3 regions of the Thalassiella azotivora genome follow, and region 1 is predicted to be linked to each of the others. Evidence: riboswitches for the same ligand, from Rfam matches in the RefSeq annotation. Region 1 holds a riboswitch; each other region holds the start of a gene.
What was found. Region 1 has a riboswitch for S-adenosylmethionine ahead of ACYVQV_RS11585 (methionine ABC transporter ATP-binding protein). Riboswitches for the same ligand answer to the same signal wherever they lie in the genome.

Region 1 (2,253 bases):
CCGAGGTTGACGACCGCCCCGAGCACCCGTTGGAGGCCGGCGTGCGGTCGCAGGCCGTCGGCGGCGCTGGTCACGAGCAGCACCCCGAGCGGGACGCCGAGCAGCACGGTCAGCGTCGTGGCGACGCCGACCATGTAGAGCGTCTCGTACGTCGCGTCGAGCAGCTGCGGGGCGATCCGGTCCCAGCTCACGGCGTCACCCCCGCGAGCGCCGGGGCGCTGACGTGGGCGCCGCGCCGGGTGAGGTCGGTGGCCGCGCGGGCCACCACGGCCTCGTCGCCGGCGACGGCGAGCTGCAGGCGCCCGAAGCGCTGGCCGCCGACGGTCTCGACGCGGCCACCGGCGACGTCGACGTCGAGGCCGTGCTCGCGCACGAGCAGCGCGAGGACGGCGTCGGAGCCGACGTCCCCGGTGAGGGTGACCTCGACGAGGTGGCGGCCGGTCGCGACGGCGACCGGGGGCAGCGGTGGGACGAGGTGGTCGGCCAGCGCCGAGTCGGGCCGGGTGCTGACGTCGGCGAGGTGACCGGCGTCCACGACCCTGCCGTGCTCGAGCAGGACGGCGGAGTCGCAGACGGCCTTGACGACGTCCATCTCGTGCGTGATGAGCAGGACGGTGAGGTCGAGGTCGGCGCGCAGTCGCCGCAGCAGGGACAGCACGGACGCGGTGCTGACCGGGTCGAGCGCCGACGTGGCCTCGTCGCAGAGGAGCACGGCGGGCTCGGCGGCCAGGGCGCGGGCGATCGCGACGCGCTGCTTCTGCCCGCCGGACAGCTGGGCGGGGTGGACGTCGCGCTTGTCGGCCAGCCCGACCAGGTCGAGCAGCTCCTCGGCGCGGGCGCGGCGCCGGGCGCGCGGGACGCCGGCCAGCTGCAGCGGGTGCTCGACGTTGCCGGCGGCGGTGCGCGAGTCGAGGAGGTTGAAGTGCTGGAAGATCATGCCGATCCGGCGGCGGGCCAGACGGAGCTCGGGTTCGGCGAGCGCGGTGAGCTCGGCGCCGTCGACCGTGACCGTCCCGGACGTCGGCCGCTCGAGCAGGTTGACGCAGCGGGCGAGGGTGCTCTTGCCGGAGCCGCTCGGCCCGACCACGCCGAGCACCTCGCCGGCGGGGACGTGGACGGTGACGTCGTCGAGGGCGATGACCTGGCGGTCGGGGCGGCCGGGTGGTCGGAAGACCTTGCGGACCGAGTCGAGGCGAATCACGTCGAGGGTTCCTCACGGTGACGGGGCGCGCCGTCGCGTGCTGCCGGGTCGCGGCAGGCGCGGACGGTCGGGCCGGCGTGGTGCTGCTCCATCGGTCCTGGCGTTAGCACCGCCCCGGGGGCGCTCCGATGAGCCGTCCGCGGTGGTTGCTGCGACGTCGACGAGCCAGGTCTCTCAGTCGCTCTGGATGGTGATGGGATGAATCCTACGGCGCAGGGTCAGCACCCGCCGATGCGTCCGGCATGCGAGACGGCACGCGTGGTGGATAGCAGGTATCCGCGCGACCGCCCATTCCGCGCCCTCAGACCGGCTCGGAGCCCTCGCCGCGCAGCGCCTCGTCCGCCAGGGCCCGGATCCTGCGCAGGGTCTGCGCGGCGCCGACGTCCGCTCCCGCGGCGCGCCTGGGCGCGACCGGCCCCTCCGTGAGGGACCGCACGACCCAGCCGAGCGCCTCGTCGAGCCGCGCCGCGGCGTCCACGCCGGCGGGGTCGCGCAGCCACTGCCTGAGGACCCCGTTGTGCGCGGCGACGAGCGCGGCGGCGAGCACGTCGGGCAGCACGTCCGCCGGCGAGGCCGCCCCCGCCGGTGCCCCTGCGGGCGGGCCCTCCGTCCCGCGGGGCAGCCGGGCGCGCAGGAACGACGCGAACGCCCGCTCGTACCGGGTGACGACGGCGCGCTCGCGCTCCCGCAGCTCCGGCACCCGGGCGAGGACGCCGTACCGGGCCACCGCCACCTCCCGCTCGGCGAGGTAGGCGTCCAGGACGACGTGGGCCGCGGGCAGCAGGGCGTCGAGCGGGTCGCCGTCCCAGCCGTCGAGGACGGCCTGGACCCGTCCCAGCAGCGCCTCGTGGTCCGGGAGCACCGCGTCGTCCTTGGTGGCGAAGTGCCGGAAGAAGGTGCGCCGGGCCACCCCGGCCCGCTCGGCGACCGCGTCGACCGTGGTGCCGTCGTACCCCCGCTGCGCGAACAGCTCCAGGGCGGCGTCCGTCACGGCGGACCGCACCCTGGTCCGCGGGTCCGGCGTCGCGTCGGTCACGGCAGGCAGCGTAGGG
Region 2 (2,253 bases), on a different contig from region 1:
GTCCGGCAGGGAGGCCACCGCGCGGCAGGCGGCGGCCAGCCCAGCCGCGCCCACCACGTTCGGCGACCCGGCCTCGTGCCGCTGCGGCGCCGGCGCCCACGTGGTCTCCTCGACCGCCACGGACCGCACCGCACCTCCCCCTGCGAGGTGCGGGCGGCCGGCGTCGAGCCAGTCCCGCCGGCCGGCGAGGACACCCGCGCCGTACGGCGCGTAGATCTTGTGCCCGGAGAACGCCACGTAGTCGACCCCGCTGCGGCGCAGCGAGATCCGACGGTGCGGGGCCAGCTGGGCGGCGTCCACCACGACCCGGGTGCCGTGCGCGTGAGCCAGGGCCACGAGGACGTCGACGGGCAGCTCCTCACCGGTGACATTGCTGGCTCCGGTGATCGCGAGCAGCGCGGTCGGGGCGGTCGCCAGCGCCCGGCTGACAGCCGTGAGCGTGTCCTCGAGGGTGTCGGCGACGGGCAGGACCTCGTGCGCGATCCGCTGCCACGGCAGCAGGTTCGCGTGGTGCTCCAGGTCCAGGACGACCACGCGCCCGCCCTCGGGGACGCACCCGGCGAGCAGGTTGAGGCTGTCGGTGGTGTGCCGGGTGAAGACCACGACGTCGTCCGCGCGGGTGTCGAGGAAGTCCGCGACCGCCTGCCGGGACGCCTCGTACAGCGCGGTGCTGACCTGGGAGGCGAACCCCGCGCCGCGGTGCACGGACGCGTAGTACGGCAGCACCTTCTCGACGTGCTCGACGACGACCTCGAGCGCGGGGGCGCTCGCCGCGTAGTCGAGGTTGGCGTAGCGGGTGGTGCCGCCGGTGGCCAGCGGGACCTGCAGGTCACCGCCGACGACGGGCAGCAGGGGCTCGCTGGCGGCGCTCGGCGTGGGGGCGCCGGTCGTCGAGCCGGTCGAGCAGGTGGGGGTGCGCCGTTCGGACACGAAAGTCATCACTACCTCGTCGGGCCGGGGACCCGCACGGGTCCGCACTTGCCGCACCACCTCGGTACGGCCAGGTCCTCACCCGGGGCACCCCACCGCGGAGGAGGGTTGCCGGCCAGCGAGCCGGGGCTTGGCGCTGGCGCTCATGACCTGTGACGAGAGTAGGAGACGAGACGGACGCCGTCCAAGGGGCGGGCCAGAACGTCTCGCCCCTCGGACCGACCGTCCCCCCGATGGCGCACTCAGCCCGCTGAGTGCGCACCCCGGGCGCCGTTTGGGGCACTCAGCCCGCTGAGTGCGGACCCGGGAGGGGGGTGCGCGGTCGGTCAGGTCCAGGCGGGGCCGAGGCGGACGACGTCCCCGACGACCACGACAGCCGGCGCCTGGACGCCGACCTCGGCGGCGCGGGCGGCGATCGTGCCGAGCGTGCCGACGGTGACGCGCTGGTCGGGGCCGTACCCCTTCTCCACGACCGCGACCGGGGTGGACGGCGACCGGCCACCCTCGACGAGCGTGCGGCAGCTGTCCGCGAGCCGGGTCACGCCCATGAGCAGGACGACGGTGTGCTCACCACCGCCCGGGACGGCGGCCAGCTCGTCGTGCCCGGTGAGCACGCTGAACGACCTCGCCACGCCGCGATGGGTGACCGGGATGCCGGCGGCGGCCGGCACCGCGACGGCGCTGGTCACGCCGGGGACGACCTCGACCGGGACGCCGGCCTCCCGGCAGGCGGCGAGCTCCTCCCCACCGCGGCCGAGGACGTACGGGTCGCCGCCCTTGAGCCGGACGACCCGCCGCCCGAGCAGGGCGTGCTCGACGAGCAGCGCGTTGATCTCGTGCTGCGGCACGGGGTGGTTCCCCGGGGTCTTGCCGACGTCGACGACGAGCACGTCGTCGTCCAGCCGGTCCACGACCGACCGGGGTGCGAGCCGGTCGACGACGACGACGTCCGCCTCGGCCAGCAGGCGCCGCCCGCGGGTGGTGAGCAGCGCGTCGTCCCCCGGTCCGCCGCCGACGAGCGCCACGGAACCGACGGAGCTGACGGAGCCCGGCGCGCGGCGGCGGTGCCGGCGCAGCGGGAGGTCGCCGGTCTCCAGCGCCGCCGCGACGCCGTCCCGCAGCCGGGCCGCCCGTCGCGGGTCCCCGCCGGCGGAGACCGCGACGGTGACGTCGTCGACCCGTGCGACCGCGGGCGTCCACGCAGACGACGCCTCGGCGTCCCCCGCGTTGACGCACCACACCCGGGTGGCCTCCGCGTCGGCGGCGACCCGCGCGTCGACGTCCGCGTCCCCCGTCGCGGTGTGGACGAACCAGGCGCCGTCG
Region 3 (2,253 bases), on a different contig from region 1:
CGTGCCGCGGACGACCGTGCCGCGGACGTCGTGGCGCTGGCCGCGGCGGCGCTGGCCGAGCACGGCATCCCGTTGCTGGACGCCTGGTGGGTGGGCGGCGGGCGCTACCGCTGCCTGACCTGCGCGGGGGACTGCTGCCCGGCGGACGGGCGACCGCTGGACGAGGTGCGGGACAGCCAGGCGCAGGCGGAGCTGGTCTACCGGGGGTTGAGCGTCGCGTCGGGACGCGGGGACCTCCTCGGCGACCTGTCACCCGCCGCTGCGTCCGTCCGTCGGGCGGTCCGGGAGGCCGCCCTACGGCCCGGTGCCGTGCCCCCTCAGGACACGGCCGATCTCGTCCGGTGGCGCCAGGAGGTCCTGCGGACCTGGTCCCACCGCCTGCGCGCGGGCGACGGCACGGGCGGCTCGGGGGAGCGGGCGGTGGACGGCGACGTGGACGTCGCGGTGGCGCTCGTGCAGGACGCCGCCCTGCTGGCCGGGTTGGCCGACCCCGTGCTGCGCGACGCCATGATGCTGGCGTGCGCTCCCGGTGCCGGCGACGGCCCGGAGCGGCTGCTGTCCCGCGGGGCCGGCGACCGGGAGGCGGGGCGTCTGCTCGACCGCGTCTTCGGAGCCCGCGACCCCCTGCGCCCGGAGCGCGCTCGGCTGGAGGCGGCCGGGACGGTGCTGCGCCACCTCGTCCGGGTGTCGGACGGCCCGGAGGCTGCCCCGCCGCTGGCGGTGCTCGCGTGGATGTCCTGGTGGGCGGGCGACGGCGCCCCCGCCTCCGACCTGTGCGACCTCGCCCTGGCCGCCGACCCCGGGCACTCCCTGGCGGGCCTGCTGCGGCGCTGCCTGGACGGTGGGATCCCGCCCGGGTGGGCGGAGGCGGACCGGCAGCGGGACCTGCAGGTGGCACGCGGCTGATCGGGTGACGGGCGAGACGAGCGGTCCGACTGGCGAGACGCGGTTGTCGTGGCCGGTCGGCGCTCGCGTACCCTCCTTCACAGGTCATGAGTCCCAGCGCCAAGCCCCGGCTCGCTGGGCGGCAACCCTCCTCCGCGGTGGGGTGCCCCGGGTGATGACCGGGTCGGACGCCGCGACGGCGCCCGGCAAGCGCGGGCCCGCGGCACGGGCCCCGGTACCCGAGGAGGCCGCCGTGACCTGTCGAACGACCCGTCGAATGCGTCGCTGACGCCACCCCCGCCCCGTCGCGCGCTCCGGACCACCTGGTCCCGGCGCGGCGCGACCCGCCCCGGGCGGCGTCGCCCCCGGCCCCAGGACGGGCCGCCCCCTCATCCACGACCCAGGAGGCACACCATGACGCAGGGATGGTCCTTCGAGACCCGGCAGATCCACGCGGGGCAGGCCCCCGACCCGACGACGGGCGCCCGCGCGCTGCCGATCTACCAGACGACGTCCTACGTCTTCGACGACACCGACCACGCGGCGAACCTGTTCGGGCTCAAGGAGTTCGGCAACATCTACACGCGCCTGATGAACCCCACCACCGACGCGGTCGAGCAGCGCGTCGCCGACCTCGAGGGCGGCGTCGGCGCTCTGCTGGTCTCGTCGGGGCAGTCGGCGGAGGCCCTGGCGCTGCTCAACGTCGCCGAGGCCGGGGACCACGTGGTCGCGAGCCCGAGCCTGTACGGCGGCACGTACAACCTGCTGCGGCACACCTTCCCGAAGCTGGGTGTCACGGTCGACTTCGTCAGCGACCCCGACGACCTCGACGCCTGGCGCCGCGCCGCCACCGAGAGCACCAAGGCCTTCTTCGCCGAGACCGTCCCCAACCCCAAGCAGGACGTGCTCGACATCGAGGGCGTCGCGGGCGTCGCCCACGAGGTGGGCGTGCCGCTGGTGGTGGACAACACCGTCGCCACGCCCTACCTCGTGCGCCCGCTGGAGTGGGGCGCCGACGTGGTCATCCACTCCGCCACCAAGTACCTGGGTGGCCACGGCACGTCCATCGCCGGCGTCATCGTCGACGGCGGCACCTTCGACTACGCGCGCGACCCGCAGCGCTTCCCGGGGTTCAACCAGCCGGACCCGAGCTACCACGGGCTGGTCTACGCCCGGGACCTCGGCGTCGGCAGCCCGCTCGGCGCGAACCTGTCGTACGTGCTCAAGGCCAGGGTCCAGCTGCTGCGCGACCTGGGTGCCGCGGTGTCGCCCTTCAACGCCTTCCTCATCGCGCAGGGCCTGGAGACCCTGAGCCTGCGGGTCGAGCGGCACGTGCAGAACGCCGAGGCCGTCGCCCGGTGGCTCGAG

Region 2: another riboswitch for S-adenosylmethionine. It lies ahead of ACYVQV_RS08550 (aminotransferase class V-fold PLP-dependent enzyme); the one in region 1 lies ahead of ACYVQV_RS11585 (methionine ABC transporter ATP-binding protein).
Region 3: another riboswitch for S-adenosylmethionine. It lies ahead of ACYVQV_RS05335 (bifunctional o-acetylhomoserine/o-acetylserine sulfhydrylase); the one in region 1 lies ahead of ACYVQV_RS11585 (methionine ABC transporter ATP-binding protein).

Annotation. Positions count from the first base shown of each region.
Region 1 is NZ_BAAGTX010000015.1:4,391-6,643, forward strand. It holds gene ACYVQV_RS11580 (ABC transporter permease subunit) at 1-134, opposite strand, end outside; gene ACYVQV_RS11585 (methionine ABC transporter ATP-binding protein) at 188-1,201, opposite strand; SAM riboswitch class I at 1,287-1,395, opposite strand; gene ACYVQV_RS11590 (TetR family transcriptional regulator) at 1,503-2,237, opposite strand.
Region 2 is NZ_BAAGTX010000010.1:75,917-78,169, forward strand. It holds gene ACYVQV_RS08550 (aminotransferase class V-fold PLP-dependent enzyme) at 1-939, opposite strand, end outside; SAM riboswitch class IV at 970-1,081, opposite strand; gene cobA (uroporphyrinogen-III C-methyltransferase) at 1,257-2,253, opposite strand, start outside.
Region 3 is NZ_BAAGTX010000005.1:164,708-166,960, reverse strand. It holds gene ACYVQV_RS05340 (DUF4192 domain-containing protein) at 1-906, shown strand, start outside; SAM riboswitch class IV at 989-1,104, shown strand; gene ACYVQV_RS05335 (bifunctional o-acetylhomoserine/o-acetylserine sulfhydrylase) at 1,300-2,253, shown strand, end outside.